Regions from separate parts of the Kitasatospora sp. NPDC036993 genome, predicted to be linked through region 1. Evidence: riboswitches for the same ligand, from Rfam matches in the RefSeq annotation. Region 1 holds a riboswitch; the other holds the start of a gene.

What was found. Region 1 has a riboswitch for S-adenosylmethionine ahead of ACZ7C5_RS30255 (IclR family transcriptional regulator). Riboswitches for the same ligand answer to the same signal wherever they lie in the genome.
Positions count from the first base shown of each region.
Region 2: linked by a shared signal. The riboswitch ahead of ACZ7C5_RS24710 (aminotransferase class V-fold PLP-dependent enzyme) and the one ahead of ACZ7C5_RS30255 (IclR family transcriptional regulator) in region 1 are both predicted to bind S-adenosylmethionine.

Region 1 is NZ_JBVJRP010000017.1:145,330-152,624, reverse strand. It holds gene ACZ7C5_RS30265 (DUF7144 family membrane protein) at 1-266, shown strand, start outside; gene ACZ7C5_RS30260 (cytochrome P450) at 372-1,772, opposite strand; SAM riboswitch class I at 1,946-2,090, shown strand; gene ACZ7C5_RS30255 (IclR family transcriptional regulator) at 2,290-3,003, shown strand; gene ACZ7C5_RS30250 (NADP-dependent oxidoreductase) at 3,065-4,015, opposite strand; gene ACZ7C5_RS30245 (GlxA family transcriptional regulator) at 4,085-5,083, shown strand; gene ACZ7C5_RS30240 (Scr1 family TA system antitoxin-like transcriptional regulator) at 5,098-6,651, opposite strand; gene ACZ7C5_RS30235 (hypothetical protein) at 6,743-6,931, shown strand; gene ACZ7C5_RS30230 (ABC transporter ATP-binding protein) at 7,066-7,295, opposite strand, start outside.
Region 2 is NZ_JBVJRP010000011.1:249,236-256,530, forward strand. It holds gene ACZ7C5_RS24690 (NYN domain-containing protein) at 1-1,317, opposite strand, end outside; gene ACZ7C5_RS24695 (hypothetical protein) at 1,532-1,795, opposite strand; gene ACZ7C5_RS24700 (rhomboid family intramembrane serine protease) at 1,997-2,779, shown strand; gene ACZ7C5_RS24705 (Lrp/AsnC family transcriptional regulator) at 2,821-3,102, shown strand; gene ACZ7C5_RS24710 (aminotransferase class V-fold PLP-dependent enzyme) at 3,130-4,509, opposite strand; SAM riboswitch class IV at 4,562-4,680, opposite strand; gene trpD (anthranilate phosphoribosyltransferase) at 4,789-5,865, opposite strand; gene ACZ7C5_RS24720 (response regulator) at 5,978-6,403, opposite strand; gene ctaE (aa3-type cytochrome oxidase subunit III) at 6,801-7,295, shown strand, end outside.

The DNA of each region.
Region 1 (7,295 bases):
TCATCCTCGGGGTCGTCGTGATCGTGGCCGGGGTGGCGGTCTTCAGCGGTTCCTTCTGGGCGCGCGTCGTCGGGGTCGTCGTGGCGGGGCTGGGAATGCTCGCCAACTTCCTCTGGCTGCCGTACTACCCGCTGTGGGCCGTCGTCCTGATCGCGATCGACGCCCTGGTCATCTGGGCGCTGTGCGTCGGCAAGGTCGAGAACGCCGGAGGGGTCGGGAGCGTCGGACGGGCCGGGAGTGTCGGAGGGGCCGGGAAGGAGGCCTGATCCGGCGTCACCTGGTCCGTCGGGCTCACCCGGTGGGTCCGCGCGGTGGTTCAGGCGGTCCGCACGCTCGCATCGGCGCCGCGAAGGGCGGGAGTCGCCCAGGTTCTACGGCTGCCTGGCCGTCGGCTCCGGGCTGTGGGGTCCGGAGCCGCTCCGGGGCGTCACCAGCATCCGGATGTCGTCGGCGGCCCACAGGACGAACCGTTCGACCGGGACCACCCGGTGGCCCGGCTCCGGCCGGAAGCGGAAGCGCCTGAGCAGGACGGCCAGCAGCACCAGGGCCTCCACCCTGGCAAGCGCGGCCCCCTCGCAGCTGCGCGGCCCCAGGCCGAACGGGATCCAGGCCAGCCGCGGACGCCCGGCCGACTCCTCCGGGGTGAACCGCTCGGGCCGGAACCGCTCCGGCTCCGGCCAGTAGGCGGGGTTCAGGTGGACCGCCCAGAACGGGTAGAAGACCACCGCCCCGGCGGGGACCGTGTACCGGCCGACGGTCAGCGGGTCGGTGGTCAGCCGGGCGCCGTAGGGGCCGGGCGGGTAGCGGCGCAGCGACTCCCGCAGGGCCATGTCCAGGTAGCGCAGGCGGTGCAGGTCGGCGTACTCCGGCGCGGGGCGGTCGCCGAGGACGCGGTCGAGTTCCGCGGTGACGCGCTCGGCCGCCGCCGGGTGCCCGGCGAGCAGGTGCAGGGTCCAGGAGACGGCGACGCCGGTGGTGTGGTGGGCGGCCAGCAGCGTCGCGAGGACGGTGTCGCGGATCCGCGCGGGGCTCTCGCCGGCCTCGACGAGGGCGCCGATCAGGTCGCTGCGGTCGCCGGGGAGGCCGGGGCGGTGCGCCGCGATCACCCGGTCGACCGTGCTCCGCAGGTGGGCGAGCGCTTGGGCGGTCCGTTCGGCGCGCCGCTCCGGGGCCTGCCCTGACGGGACGTGGTAGAGGCGTTCCAGGTAGTCGGTGAGCACCACCTCGAAGGCCTCGACCACGCCGTCCGGGTCCTCGGCCACGCCGGTTGGGTCGTCGACCCCGCCGGTCGGGTCCTCGGACCCGCCGCCCAGGGCGAAGGCGCGGATCATCCGCAGCGAGACACCGGTGAGTTCCCGCTGGAGCCGGACGGCGTGGTCGGCGGGCAGGGCGGCCCAGCGGTCGGCGAGCCCGGTGGCCAGGGAGGTGAAACGGGCCAAGTGCCGTTCGTGCGAGGGCCGTCCGGCCAGGGTGGTGAGCAGCAGCCGACGCCACGGGGTGTGCTCCTCGGCCGGGAGCGTCTGGAGGTTGCCCGTCTCGAACAGCGGGTCCAGGAACGAGAACAGCCGCCGCGGCCGCTCGTCGAGGTGGGCGGTGGCCTCCAGCAGCACCGGATCGGCGATCGACACGGCGGTCTCGGCGCCGGGCAGCTGGAACCGTACGACCGGTCCGTACTCGGCGTGCAGCCACAGCTGGTAGGCGTGCAGGCCGCCGGCCCGTGCGACGGCGCCCGTCCCGCCGTCCGGGCGGGGCGCGGGACCGGGGATGTTCATCGGACCTCCTCGGGGCGGCCCGATGGATTCGCCCCGACGGATTCGCCGAGCCGGACGCGCCCCGCCGGATTCTTCCCGCACCGGGCCGCGGGCCGTCGGCGCAACGCCGCCCCCGCGGCCGGGAGCGGAAACCATTTGGCGACCAGCCCGGGGAATCTTGTATGGTTCCCAACGAATCATCCAGAGGGGTGGAGGGACCGGCCCTACGAAGCCCCGGCAACTCCCCGTTCGACCCGGCGTCCGAAGTACGCGCCGGTGCCGTCCGGGGTCAGTGCCAACTCCGGCCTGCCGCCAATGTGGCGCGGGAAAAGATGAGGAGACACGGTGCTCTCTGTGCTGTCCTTCGCCCGGGCGCTTCCCGCCCCGGCCCTTCCGCGTACCCGTCTCGTGCCCGGCGCAGGCTATCGGCCGACTTCCCCGGCCCGTCCTCGCTGATCCCCCCCTGCTCCCCGCCAGGAGCCGTCCGTGAGCGGAACCCACCCGCCGCTCACGGGCATTGAGACTGGAGTACCCACCCATGGACAACACGAGCGGCGTCGGCGTGCTCGACAAGGTCACCTCGATCCTCGGCATCCTGGAGGCCGGGCCCACCACCCTGGGCGGCCTGGTGAGCGCGACCGGCCTGGCCAGGCCCACCGCGCACCGGCTGGCCGTCGCGATGGAGCACCACCGCCTGGTCAGCCGTGACCTGCAGGGCCGGTTCACCCTCGGCCCCCGGCTCGGCGAGCTCTCGGCGGCCGCCGGCGAGGACCGCCTGCTGGCCGCGGCCGGCTCGGTCCTCACCCAGCTGCGCGACCTGACCGGCGAGAGCGCCCAGCTCTACCGCAGACAGGGCGAGATCCGGATCTGCGTGGCCGCCGCCGAGCGGCTCTCCGGCCTGCGCGACACCGTCCCGGTCGGCGTCACCCTGCCCATGAAGGTCGGCTCCGCCGCCCAGATCCTGCTCGCCTGGGAGGAGCCCGAGCGCCTCCACCGGGGCCTCCAGGGCGCCCGCTTCACCGCCACCGCGCTGAGCGGCGTACGGCGCCGGGGCTGGGCCCAGTCCATCGGCGAGCGCGAGCCCGGCGTCGCCTCGGTGTCCGCCCCGGTGCGCGGGCCCTCCAACCGCGTGGTGGCCGCCGTCTCCGTCTCCGGCCCCATCGAGCGGCTCACCCGGCACCCCGGCGCCCAGCTCTCCCGGGCCGTCCTGGAGGCGGCCGAGCACCTGACCGACGCGCTGCGCAACGTCTGACCCGCCCTCCTGCCCGCACCGCGCGGCGCCAGACGGGGCCGTGCGGTGCGGAGGGCGGCCGCTACGGGCGGACGGTGAGCACCAGCTTCCCCACGACCCGGCCCGTCTCACCCTCGGCGTGGGCACCGGCGGCCTCGGCGAGCGGGTACGTGCCGGAGACGTGCGCGCGCAGCTGCCCGGACTCGGCGAGGGCGGCGATCGCCGCCATGCCTGCCTGGTCGTGCTCGACGATCATGGTCTTCGCCGTCACGCCCAGCTCGGCGGCGCGTTCGGCCAGGCCCTCCAGGCCCTGGGGCAGGATCGACACCAGGACGCCGCCGGGCCTGAGCGTCTCCAGCGAGCGCAGCCGGTCCTCCCCGCCCAGCGGGTCGAGCACCACGTCGATGTCGCGGGCCTCCTTCACGAAGTCCGCGGTGCGGTAGTCGATCACCTCGTCCGCGCCCAGGCCCCGGACGACGTCGTGCTTGGCGGCGGACGCCGTGCCGATGACGTACGCGCCGCGCGCCTTGGCGATCTGTACGGCGACGTGCCCCACGCCGCCGGCCGCCGCGTGCACCAGGACCCGCTGCCCGGGCCGGACCCGTGCGGTGTCGACGAGGGCCTGCCAGGCGGTGAGCGACACGAGCGGCAGCGCGGCCGCCTCGACGTGGCTCAGTGCGGCGGGCTTGGGCACGAAGGCCCTGGCGGGGCCGGTGACGTATTCGGCGTGCGCGCCGGCGCCGTGCGGGTAGGGCAGCATGCCGAACACCTCGTCGCCCGGGGCGAGGAGCGAGACGCCGGGGCCGACCGCCTCGACGGTGCCGGAGACGTCCCAGCCGAGGGTGAACGGGGGTTGGCCGAGGAAGTAGCCGTGCCGGCGGTGCTTCCAGTCGGTGGGGTTGACCCCGGCGGCGTGGACGGCCACGAGGACCTGGCCGACGCCGGGTTCGGGGCGCTCGGCCTCGGCCTGGTGGAGGACGTCCGGGTCGCCGAGGGTGGTCTGGGTGATGGTGCGCATGGTGTTCCTGGTCATGGATCCAGCCTGCGGCACGGCCCTGACCTGGGAAATGGCAAGATTGCCAAAGAACGATAGAATCATGCCATGGCTGCGATCGAACCCCGTGACCCCGGTGACCGGCCGCCGCACCGGGTCGTCGTCCTCGCCCTCGACGGCGTCTACCCCTTCGAGCTGGGCATCCCCAACCGGGTCTTCCCCGGAGTGCCGGGGGCGTACGAGGTGGTGACGTGCGCGGCGACGGACGACCGGACGGTCGGGACCGACGCCGACTTCACGATCACCGTCGGGCACGGGCCCGAGGCGCTGGAGAGCGCCGACACGGTGATCCTCCCGCCGTACGACCTGCGCCACGTCACCGCCGAGCTGCCGGAGCCGGTGCGCGCGGCCCTCGCCCGGATCCGCCCCGGCACCCGCCTGGTCTCCATCTGCACCGGCGCGTTCGCGCTGGCCGCCGCCGGTCTGCTGGACGGGCGCCCCGCCACCACCCACTGGTCCGTGGCACAGGTCTTCCGTCGGATGTACCCCCAAGTCGCCCTGGACCCCGACGTGTTGTTCGTCGACGACGGCGACGTGCTCACCTCGGCCGGCGCCGCCTCCGGGCTTGACGTGTGCCTGCACGTGGTGCGCTCGGACCACGGCAGCGCCGTCGCCAACCGGATCGCCCGGCACTGCGTGGTGCCGCCCTGGCGCGAGGGCGGCCAGGCCCAGTACATCGAACAGCCGATGCCCCCGGAGGGCGCCAACGGCACCGCCGCCACCCAGGCCTGGGCGCTGGAACACCTCGACCGGCCGCTCGCCCTGCGGGAGCTGGCCGCGCACGCCCGGATGAGCCCGCGCACCTTCGCCCGCCGCTTCCACGAGGAGACCGGGACGAGCCCCGGCCGCTGGCTGATCCAGCAGCGGGTGCACCGTGCCCGCCACCTGCTGGAGACCAGCGACCTCCCGGTCGACCGGATCGCGACGGAGATCGGCTTCGCGACCGGAGCGTCCCTGCGCCAGCACCTGCACGCCGCGATCGGTGTGACCCCGCAGGCCTACCGCACCACCTTCCGCCTCCGGGGCGGAGCCCCGAGCAGGGCCTGAGCCCCGCGCTCCGGTCAGGTGCGGGCGAAGCGGTCCCGGGCCGACCTGAGGATGTCCATGCTCGCCGCCCTGTTCGCCGCCGCCGTGGTGATCCTGAACAGCGCCTCTCGGTAGGGAGTGAAATCCCCGTAGTCCGGGTCCCCCTCGAAGACGTGTTCCGTGGTCCTGATCCCCTCGTGGTACAGCACCTCGGGGACGTCGGGGGATCGGAACTCCAGGCGGGTGAGCGAGCCGACGGCGATGGGCAGGGACTGCTCCAGGGGAACGACGCGGATGCGGATGCCGGGCTTCTCGGCCATCCGGAGCAGATGCTCTATCTGCTCCACCATCTGCGCGGCGTCCCCGACCCTCCGGTGCAGCGTGCTCTCGTCGAGCAGGAACACCGAGCTGGTGTCGGAGGCGAGGAATCTGCGTTGCCGCTCCATGCGGAGCGCCACGCGCGACTGGAGCGCGGCCTGGGAGGCGATGCCGCTCTCGTCGTGGTGAAGGGCCGTTCTCTCCGCGAGTGCCGTGCCGTACCGCTCCGTCTGGAGCAGCCCCGGGATGACGGTGGCCTCGTAGACGTGCATCCACTCCGCCACGGGTTCGAGGGAGAGCAGCCGGGACAGCGCGCCGGTCGGTCTGCCGTCGTACTCGCTCCACCATTCCCGGGCCTCCGCCTCGGTGCGCAGCCGACGCAGTTCATCGCGCTCGACCGCCGGAACGCGGTACAGGTCCGCCAGGAGTTCGAGGAGTTTCGGGCTCGGGAGGCCGACCCCCCTCTCGAATCGGCTCAACCGGGATGCGGACAGGGCGAGTTCACTGGATGCCGTGGCCAGTGCCAGGCCGAGGGAGTGGCGTGTTCTGCGGAGGCGGTTCGCGAGGGCGAGGGCCGCCGCGGTCGGACTGCCTGCCGGAACGTCAGGGGACTGCGGGGCCGGGTCGGAACCGGAGGGTGCGGTCTTCGGGTGCCGTGCCGCCTGCCCGGCGTCCCGCATTCCACCGGCCACCGGCTCCGGTCGTTCGGCCGTCCGCGTCGCCGAGAGCCAGAGCCGCCTGAGCGCTTCCCGCCCGGGTTCGTCCAGGTCCAGTGCGGTGGCGAGCGAGCGGAGGACCTCCCACCCCGGCAGCGTCTCGCCGGAGAGCGCCCGGCTGACCGTCGAGGCGTTGACGCCGGCCCGCCGCGCCAGCTCGCGGATCGACACGCCGGATTTCCCGGCCAGTGCCGCGAGGTGGCCGGACAGGTCGGTCGGCAGTCGTCCGCCGGTGTCCGGTCCTGGACCCGCGGCATCGCCGGTCCTGAGTTCGGCCGCCGTCTCCCGGCGCAGGGTGATCCAGTTCCGGCGGTCCCCGTGCCAAGCCTCCACCAGGGCGGCGAGTACGGGCTCCGAGGGCAGTCGGGTGCCGGCGAGTGCCGCGTAGACGGTCGAGAGGGGAACGCCGGTGCTCCTGTGGGTCTCGGTCGGGGTGAGGGGCGAGGCCCGCTGGAGGGTGCGGAGTTCCTCGGCGAACAGCGCGAGCGGGTTCGGTTCGGTGTCGCCGGCCTGCCGCTGCTCCAACTCTCGTTCCCCCGGCTCGACATGGACCATCCGGCACCCCTACTCTCGGTTTGCCTCGCAACACGCAACACGCTGCGAGGTGGTGTCGCATGCTCAGGTTACTTTTCCGGAGGCCGGCTTGTTGTCCACCGTGGTTGTGCTCCGCACCCTGCTGGCCCTGTGCCTCGCGGGTTTCGTGAGCGTCGGAGCATATGGGGTGGCGCGGTGGTCCGGCGAGGACCGCCGCAAGGCGGCGGTCTGGGCGGCCTGTAGCTATCCGGTGGCGCTGGGGATGCTCTTCGCCATCATCGACCAGCTCCGCAGAAACTGAGCAGTCCCCTTGGACGGAGCCGACCGGGCCTGCCACGTGCACCGACAGCGGGCTGCGTGGGAAGTCGGCGGGCCGACTTCCCACGCGGGGCCTCCGGGCGGCCGAGCCCCCCGGCCCGGCCGGCCGGAGGCGGGTCAGGCGCCGGCGGAGGCCAGCCGGGCGTGGCGGCGGGCGGCCGCCTCGGCGGGGTCCAGCACCGGTACGGCGGCCAGCAGGCCCTTGGTGTAGGCGTGCTGGGGGGAGTCGTACACCGTGGCGGCGTCGCCCTGTTCCACGATCCGTCCGGCCCGCATCACGGCGACCCGGTCGCTGACCTGCCGGACCACGGCGAGGTCGTGGGCGATGAAGACCAGCGCGAGGCCGA
Region 2 (7,295 bases), on a different contig from region 1:
CGAGGCCACGGGGCGCGCGCCGGCCTTCCGCACGCCCTCCGCGACCTCCCGGTCGGTGGAGACCACCACCACCGGACGGCCCTGCGGCTCGGCCCGCACCAGACGGCGGATCAGCTCGTCCGCGGTCTCCCCGGTCCGGCTGAACCGCACCCGGACCCCGCGCGGTGGCGCCATGATCACCGGGACGTCCAGGTCCTGCCCGTCGAACACACAGGTGACCTCCGCCTGCGTGCGCTGGGCCAGCATCGCCAGCCCGCCCAGCAGCCGGATCCGCTGCTGCTCCAGCGGCAGCGCCGGATAGCCGGTCTTGGTCACGTTGTAGCCGTCCACCAGCAGGTGCACCTGGGGGATCGCCAGCAGCTGGTCCAGCAGCGCCGGATCGTCCTCGGCGAGGCCGCGCCGCGCCACGTCGTGCGGCGAGGCCGCCCCCGGCACCACCGCCTCCACCAGGTCCGCCGGACGGATCTGGGAGACCGGCAGCGCCAGCTCCCGCTGGAGCCCCTGGGCCGACTGCAGCACGGTGTCCAGCAGCAGCCGCAGCCGCATGTCCTCGACGCTGCGCCCCTCACGGGCCGACCGGCGGCCCTGCTCGGCCGCGTTCTCCAGCTCGGAGACCCGGTGCCTGAGCCGGCGCGCCTCGGTCTCCACCGCGCCGCGCTCGGTCGCGGCCTGCGCCTTCGCGGCCTCCAGCTCGCCGGCCAGCCTGCGGGTCTCGGCCTGCGCCCTGCGGGTGTCGCTCTCCAGCGACCGCACCTTCTTGCGCAGCGACTCGGCCTCCTTGCGGACGCCGTCCGACTCGGTCCGCTGCCGGTCCAGGTCAGCCCGTGCGGAGGCCCGCACCTCGGCCAGCTCCGCCTGTAGCTTCTCCACCAGCCGGGTCGCCTCCGCGGCCGCGTCCTCGGCGCCGGCCCGCTCGACCTCCTCGCCGGCCTCGGCCACCAGCCGGCTCCAGCCGGCCGACCGCACCAGGTAGGCGGCGGCCGCGACGTCCATCGGGTCGGCGGCGCTCGGAACGGTGCCCGACTCCAGCGCCTTCACCAGGTCCGGCTGCCCCAGTCTCAGCCGCTCCGCTATCCGCACCCGGAAGGCCGGCTCCGACTCCAGCGCCGCCGCCAGCGCGGTGGCCGCGTACTTGGCCCGCCGCGCCGGGGTGAACTTGACGTACTGGCGCAGGCTCTGCGGCAGCTCGGCCGGCGGCAGCCCGCCGAGCGCGTCCGAGGCCAGCCCGACCACGCGCCGGCGCACGCCCTCCGGCAGCGGCCGGTCGAGCTTCTCGGCCGCGCGCTCCACCGCGGGCTCGGAGGAACCGTCCTCCACCCGGGCCGGCTCGGCCGGGGCCTCGGCCGCAGCGGGCTGAAGCCCCCGCTCTTCGCCGGGCTCCTTCGCTGCGTCCACCACGTCCTCGGCTCCGATCCTGGTCCAGCGGGGTACGGCCGCGGCCGCCCCTGTCGTCACGCTCCGTGCGTCTTGTTCTGTATTGTCCCGTGCGGCGGACGGGCATGCCGCGCACCCGCCCGCCGCACCGACGGGGTCAGCCCTGCTCGGCGGCGGCCTCCGTGCTCTCGGCGCCAGGCCTGGCCACCAGCTCGACCTGGTCGACCGCGTTGCACCAGCGGCAGCGCACCGACTCGATGGTCTCGCTCAGTACCTCGGTCTCCTCGACCTTGGACCCGCCGGCCAGGTCGAAGTGCAGGAACTCGGTCACCCGCGCGGTGCGGGTGACGTCGAAGCGGGTGAGGTTGCCGCACAGGGTGCAGCGCCAGCGCGTCTCGGCGGTCAGAGCGGGGACGGTCATCGGGGGTCCTCTCGGGTGATCCCTGCGTGGGCCAGGCGCTCCCCCCGGAGCCCCGGCATCGGCGGCGGGAGGCGGGAATGCCCGCCCCAAGCCTATTGCCTGGGGCTGCCGTCGCGACCACCGGTTGCCTGAACACCCGGGCTAGTCCACCTGCCGTAAACCACGGTGTCACCTGCGGCGCCCGGAGGGATGCTTGGCCGCATGGCGCTCGCGGCCCCCGACCACACCGCTGCCCGGGGCGACCGCCCGGCGGTGCCCGTCCCCGTGGTCAGCTACGCCCTGATCGCGCTCAACACCCTGGTCTTCCTGTTCGCCCCGGCGGCCGGCCTCAACCCGCTGTACGGCACCGGCCAGGCCAGGGTCTGCGCGGAGCAGCGGTACGAGCAGCGCTGGGGCGCCGTCCCCGCCGAGCTGCTGGCCGGACGGCCGCTGACCGCCGAGCAGCTGGCCGAGGCCCCCGACCCGGTCCCCGGCTGCCCGGCCGCCCCGACCCCGGGCAAGCACCCGTCCCTGTCCGTCCTCACCGGGCTCTTCCTCCACGCGGGCTGGCTGCACCTGCTGGGCAACCTGCTCTTCCTCCACGTCTTCGGCCCCACCGTCGAACGGCGGCTGGGCCGGGTCAGGTACGCCCTCTTCTACCTCGCCGCCGGAAGCGTGAGCACGTACGGCTTCGCGCTCGCCGAGGCGCACTCGCCGGGTTCCACCCGGGTGCTCATCGGGGCGTCCGGGGCGATCTCCGCCGTCCTCGGGGCCTATCTGCGCTTCCACCCTCGGGCCCGGGTCACCACCCTCGTCCCGCTGCTGTTCTTCCTGCCGCTGCGCTTCCCCGCCTGGCTGGTGCTCGGCCTCTGGTTCGCCCTGCAGTGGTGGTCGGTGCACTCGGCCGGCCCCGGGGTCGCCTACCTGGTGCACGTGATCGGCTTCTCGGCTGGGTTCCTCTACGCCTGTACCGCGGTCCGCCACCCCCCGCGACGGCCCGGCTGACGCCCGATACGCTGGCGGCACCTCACAAAGGAGCCCGAACCGTGATCACCGCCATCGTCCTGATCAAGACCAGTGTCGACCGCATCCCGGAGATCGCCGAGTCCATCGCCGCCATCGAGGGCGTCAGCGAGGTCTACTCGGTGACCGGTGGCTACAACCTGGTGGCGATGGTGCGGGTCCGCCACCACGACGACCTGGCCGAGGTCATCCCCGGCCGGCTGAACAAGGTCCCGGGCGTGGCCGACACCGAGACCCAGATCGCCTTCCGCACCTACTCCCAGCACGACCTGGAAGCCGCCTTCGCCCTCGGCCTGGACGAGTAGCGGGGCGCGGGGTCTCTCCTTCGGGGCTCAGCCCTCCCGACGCGCCCTGTCGATCTGCACGGTCGCGACGCAACGCCCGCCCTCGTTGCGGTAGTTCCAGCTCGCGCCGTCCGTGACCAGCTCCCGGACGGCCGTCAGGAAGCGGTCGACGTGCTCGTCCGGCGTCCCGGCGCCGAAGCTCACCCGGATCGCGTTCAGGCTGCGCTCGCCCGGCAGCGAGGGCTCCGGCGCACCGCACTCCGACGGGGCCACGTCCTCGTCCCCGAGCAGGGTGCGCACCAGCGGGTGGGCGCAGAACAGGCCGTCGCGCACCCCGATGCCGTACTCGGCGGACAGCGCGGCCGAGAAGTGCGAGCTGTTCCAGCCCTGGACGACGAAGGACAGCACGCCCACCCGGGCCGAGCCCTCGCCGAACAGGTTGAGCACCTTGACCTGCGGGATCTCCGCCAGCCCCGCCGTGAGCCGGGCGACCAGCCGCTCCTCGCGGGCCTCCAGCGCGTCGAAGCCGGCCTCGGTCAGCGCCCGGCAGGCCGAGGCGATCGCGTAGGCGCCGATGACGTTCGGCGAGCCGGCCTCGTGCCGGGCCGGACCGGTGTGCCACTGCACGGCCACCGAGCCGTCGGTCTCCCTGGCCACCGTCCTGGTCGCCCCGCCGCCGGCCAGGTACGGCTCGGCCGCGTCCAGCCAGTCCGCCCGGCCGGCCAGCACGCCGGCGCCGAACGGCGCGTAGATCTTGTGGCCGGAGAAGGCGATCCAGTCGACGTCCAGCTCGCGCACCGAGACCCGGTGGTGCGGTGCCAGCTGGGCGGCGTCCAGCACCACCCGGGCGCCGTGCCGGTGGGCGGTCGCGGTCAGCTCGGCGACCGGCCACAGCTCGCCGGTCACGTTGGAGGCGCCGGTGACGCAGAGCAGCTTGGGGCCCTCGGGCGCCTCGGCGAGCGCGGCGTCCAGCGCGGCCACCGCCTCGGCCCGCGAACGCGGCGCGCGCAGGTAGGTGACGCCCAGTCCGGCGTGCGCCCAGGGCAGCAGCGAGGCGTGGTGCTCGGTCTCGAAGGCGAACACCCGGGTGCCGGCCGGAACGGCGGCGGCCAGCAGGTTGAGCGAGTCGGTGGTGGCCCGGGTGAAGACCACCTGGTCGCCCTCGCGCAGGTCGAGGAACTCGCCGACGGTGCGGCGGCTCTGCTCGAACAGGTCGGTGGACAGCTGCGAGAGGTACCCGGCCCCGCGGTGCACGCTGCCGTAGTACGGCGCGTAGGCGGCGACGTCGTCCCACACCCGCTGGAGGGCCGGCGAGCTGGCCGCGTAGTCGAGCGCCGCGTAGCCGACCTTCTCACCACTGGCGAGCGGGACCTGGACGTCGGAGCCGAGGACGGCGAGCGGGGCGCAGATTTCGGTGGCCAGGGACATGAGAACGCACTCCTTGGGGGGTATGGGACCCCCGGGAGTGCTAGTCGTCGGGTGTCCGCGCTTGCCGCACGGACGGTTTGCCGTGACGACCCGGTCCTCACCCAGGGCACCCCGCCACGGACGGAGGGTTGCCGGACAGCAAGCTGGGGCTTCGCGCTGTCACTCATGACCTGGCGAAGACTCTAGGCCGCGTCCAGCGGTCGGTCAAACGGACATCCAGCATCCGGACAGCACCGGAGCCCGGGCCGGTGCGCCGGCCCGGGCTCCCCAACTGCCGTCTCAGATCCGGCTGGTGGCCTCCGACCAGCGCCGCAGCAGGTCCTGCGCGGCACCGGAGTCGATCGCCTTCGCCGCCCGCGCCATGCCCGCCGCCAGCTGCTCGGGGAGCGGCGCGTCGCCCAGGTCGACCGCGACCAGCGCCGCCGCCGTGTTCAGCAGGACGGCGTCCCGCACCGGCCCGTGCTCCCCCGCCAGCACCCGCCGCGCGACCTCGGCGTTGTACGAGGCGTCCGCCCCGCGCAGCGCCTCGATGCCGACCAGCTCGATGCCGACGTCCCGCGGGTCGAAGGAGGTCTCGGTGACCACCCCGTCGCGCACCACCCACACCTGCGAGGTGGTGGTGATGGTCAGCTCGTCCAGCCCGTCGTCGCCGCGGAAGACCAGTGCCGTCGCGCCCCGCCCGGCCAGCACCCCGGCGATCAGCCCGGCCAGCCGGGTGTCGAAGCAGCCGATGGCGTGGGCCTTGACCTTGGCCGGATTGGTCAGCGGACCGAGGATGTTGAAGGCGGTCGGCACCCCGAGGTCGCGCCGGGCGGTGGCGGCGTGCCGCATCGAGGGGTGGAACTTCGCCGCGAAACAGAAGGTGAGCCCGACCTCCTCGGCCACCTCGGCCACCCGCCGGGCGGACAGGTCCAGCGCCACCCCGAGCTTCTCCAGCACGTCCGAGGAGCCGCTGGTGGACGAGGCCGACCGGTTGCCGTGCTTGACCACCTTGGCGCCGGCGGCCGCCGCGACGATCGCCGACATGGTGGAGATGTTGACGGTCTTCGCCCGGTCGCCACCGGTGCCGACGATGTCCACCGCGGGACCGGGGATCTCCAGCGGCTCGGCGTGCTCGTACATCGCGTCGACCAGGCCGGCGATCTCGTCGACCGACTCGCCCTTGGCCCGCAGCGCGATCATGAACCCGGCCACCTGGACGGGGGACGCCTCGCCGCTCATGATCCGGTCCATCGCCCACGCGGTGGACGAACGGTCGAGGTCCTCCCCCTGCAACAGCGCCGCCAGGAGGTCCGGCCAGGTGCGGACCACCTGCACGGGGTCGCTACCGCCGTTCGCAGGGTTCACGTTCACCATGGCTGACTCCACTGTTGTCGGTTCCCCGCGCGGGGGGACGTCCGTACGGATGGAGCCAGCCTATCGAGCGGAGCCGCCGCGACGGCCGCTCTTCTCGCCCACCGGACGTCGGTCAGCGGACGGCCGGAGTCCGCTTCGCCAGCCGCGCCCGCAGCAGGGTGGCGGCCGCCCCGGCCAGCGCCACCGGGTCCACCGGGTGGGAGATGGCGGCGTCGGCCCGGCTCCAGGCGGCGAGCCAGGAGTCCTGCGGCCGGCCGATCAGCACCAGCACCGGCGGGCAGCCGTAGATCTCGTCCTTCAGCTGCCGCCCGAGGCCCAGCCCGCCGGCCGGCACCGCCTCGCCGTCCAGCACGCAGAGGTCGACGCCCCCCTTCTCCAGTGCCTTGAGCACCGCGGGGGTGGTCGCGCACTCCAGGTAGGACAGTTCCGGAAGATCCTCGGCGGGCCGGCGGCCGAGCGCCGTCAGCACCTGCTCACGGGTGTTGCGGTCGTCGCTGTAGACGAGGACGGTGAGCGTCTCATCGGTCGTGTACGCCATGGACCCTGCTCCCTCAAGTGTGATCCGGACCACGTTCGCCTGATCCGGATGCTACTCCCGATCACCCTCCGCCGAGTCCCCCTCGCGCACGTTCCTCGCCAACCCGCCGCGCCCCCGGCTCACCCGCCCGGAGGACGGCCCGTCACCCGACCCCGGCCAGTCCACCCGTACGGCCGACCCGGAGCCCCTCCCCCCTACCTCCTGCGGCTACTCCGACCGTGCAACGGCGCGCCGGGCAAGGGGGTCTCGGGCTCCTCCGAGGAACCATCAGAAAAGGGACACGCCGCTGCTCAGTCCCCGTCCGGGCCCCCCACCGGCCTCCAAGCGGGCATACCGCACGCACCGGACACTCCGAGGGACACCCCCCGGCGTGAAGACGGAATAAGGGACCGACATAATGTCCGTCGTGGCGACAGCAACAGCAGTAGAAACCGGGCACGCGCACGGATCGGTCAACCGGCCGAACATGGTCAGCGTCGGAACGATCGTCTGGCTCAGTTCCGAGTTGATGTTCTTCGCGGCCCTCTTCGCGATGTACTTCACGCTCCGCTCCGTCAAGGGGCCGGAGTTCTGGACCGAGAAGGCCCACGCCCTCAACGTGCCCTTCTCCTCGGTCAACACCACGATCCTGGTGCTCTCCTCGCTCACCTGTCAGCTCGGCGTGTTCGCGGCCGAGCGTGGTGACGTGAAGAAGCTCCGTGCGTGGTTCATCCTCACGTTCGCCATGGGCGCGGTCTTCATCGGCGGTCAGGTCTTCGAGTACACCGAGCTGGTCAAGAAGGACGGCCTCTCGCTGTCCTCCGACCCGTACGGCACGGTGTTCTACCTGACCACCGGCTTCCACGGGCTGCACGTGACGGGTGGTCTGATCGCCTTCCTGCTGGTCCTGGGA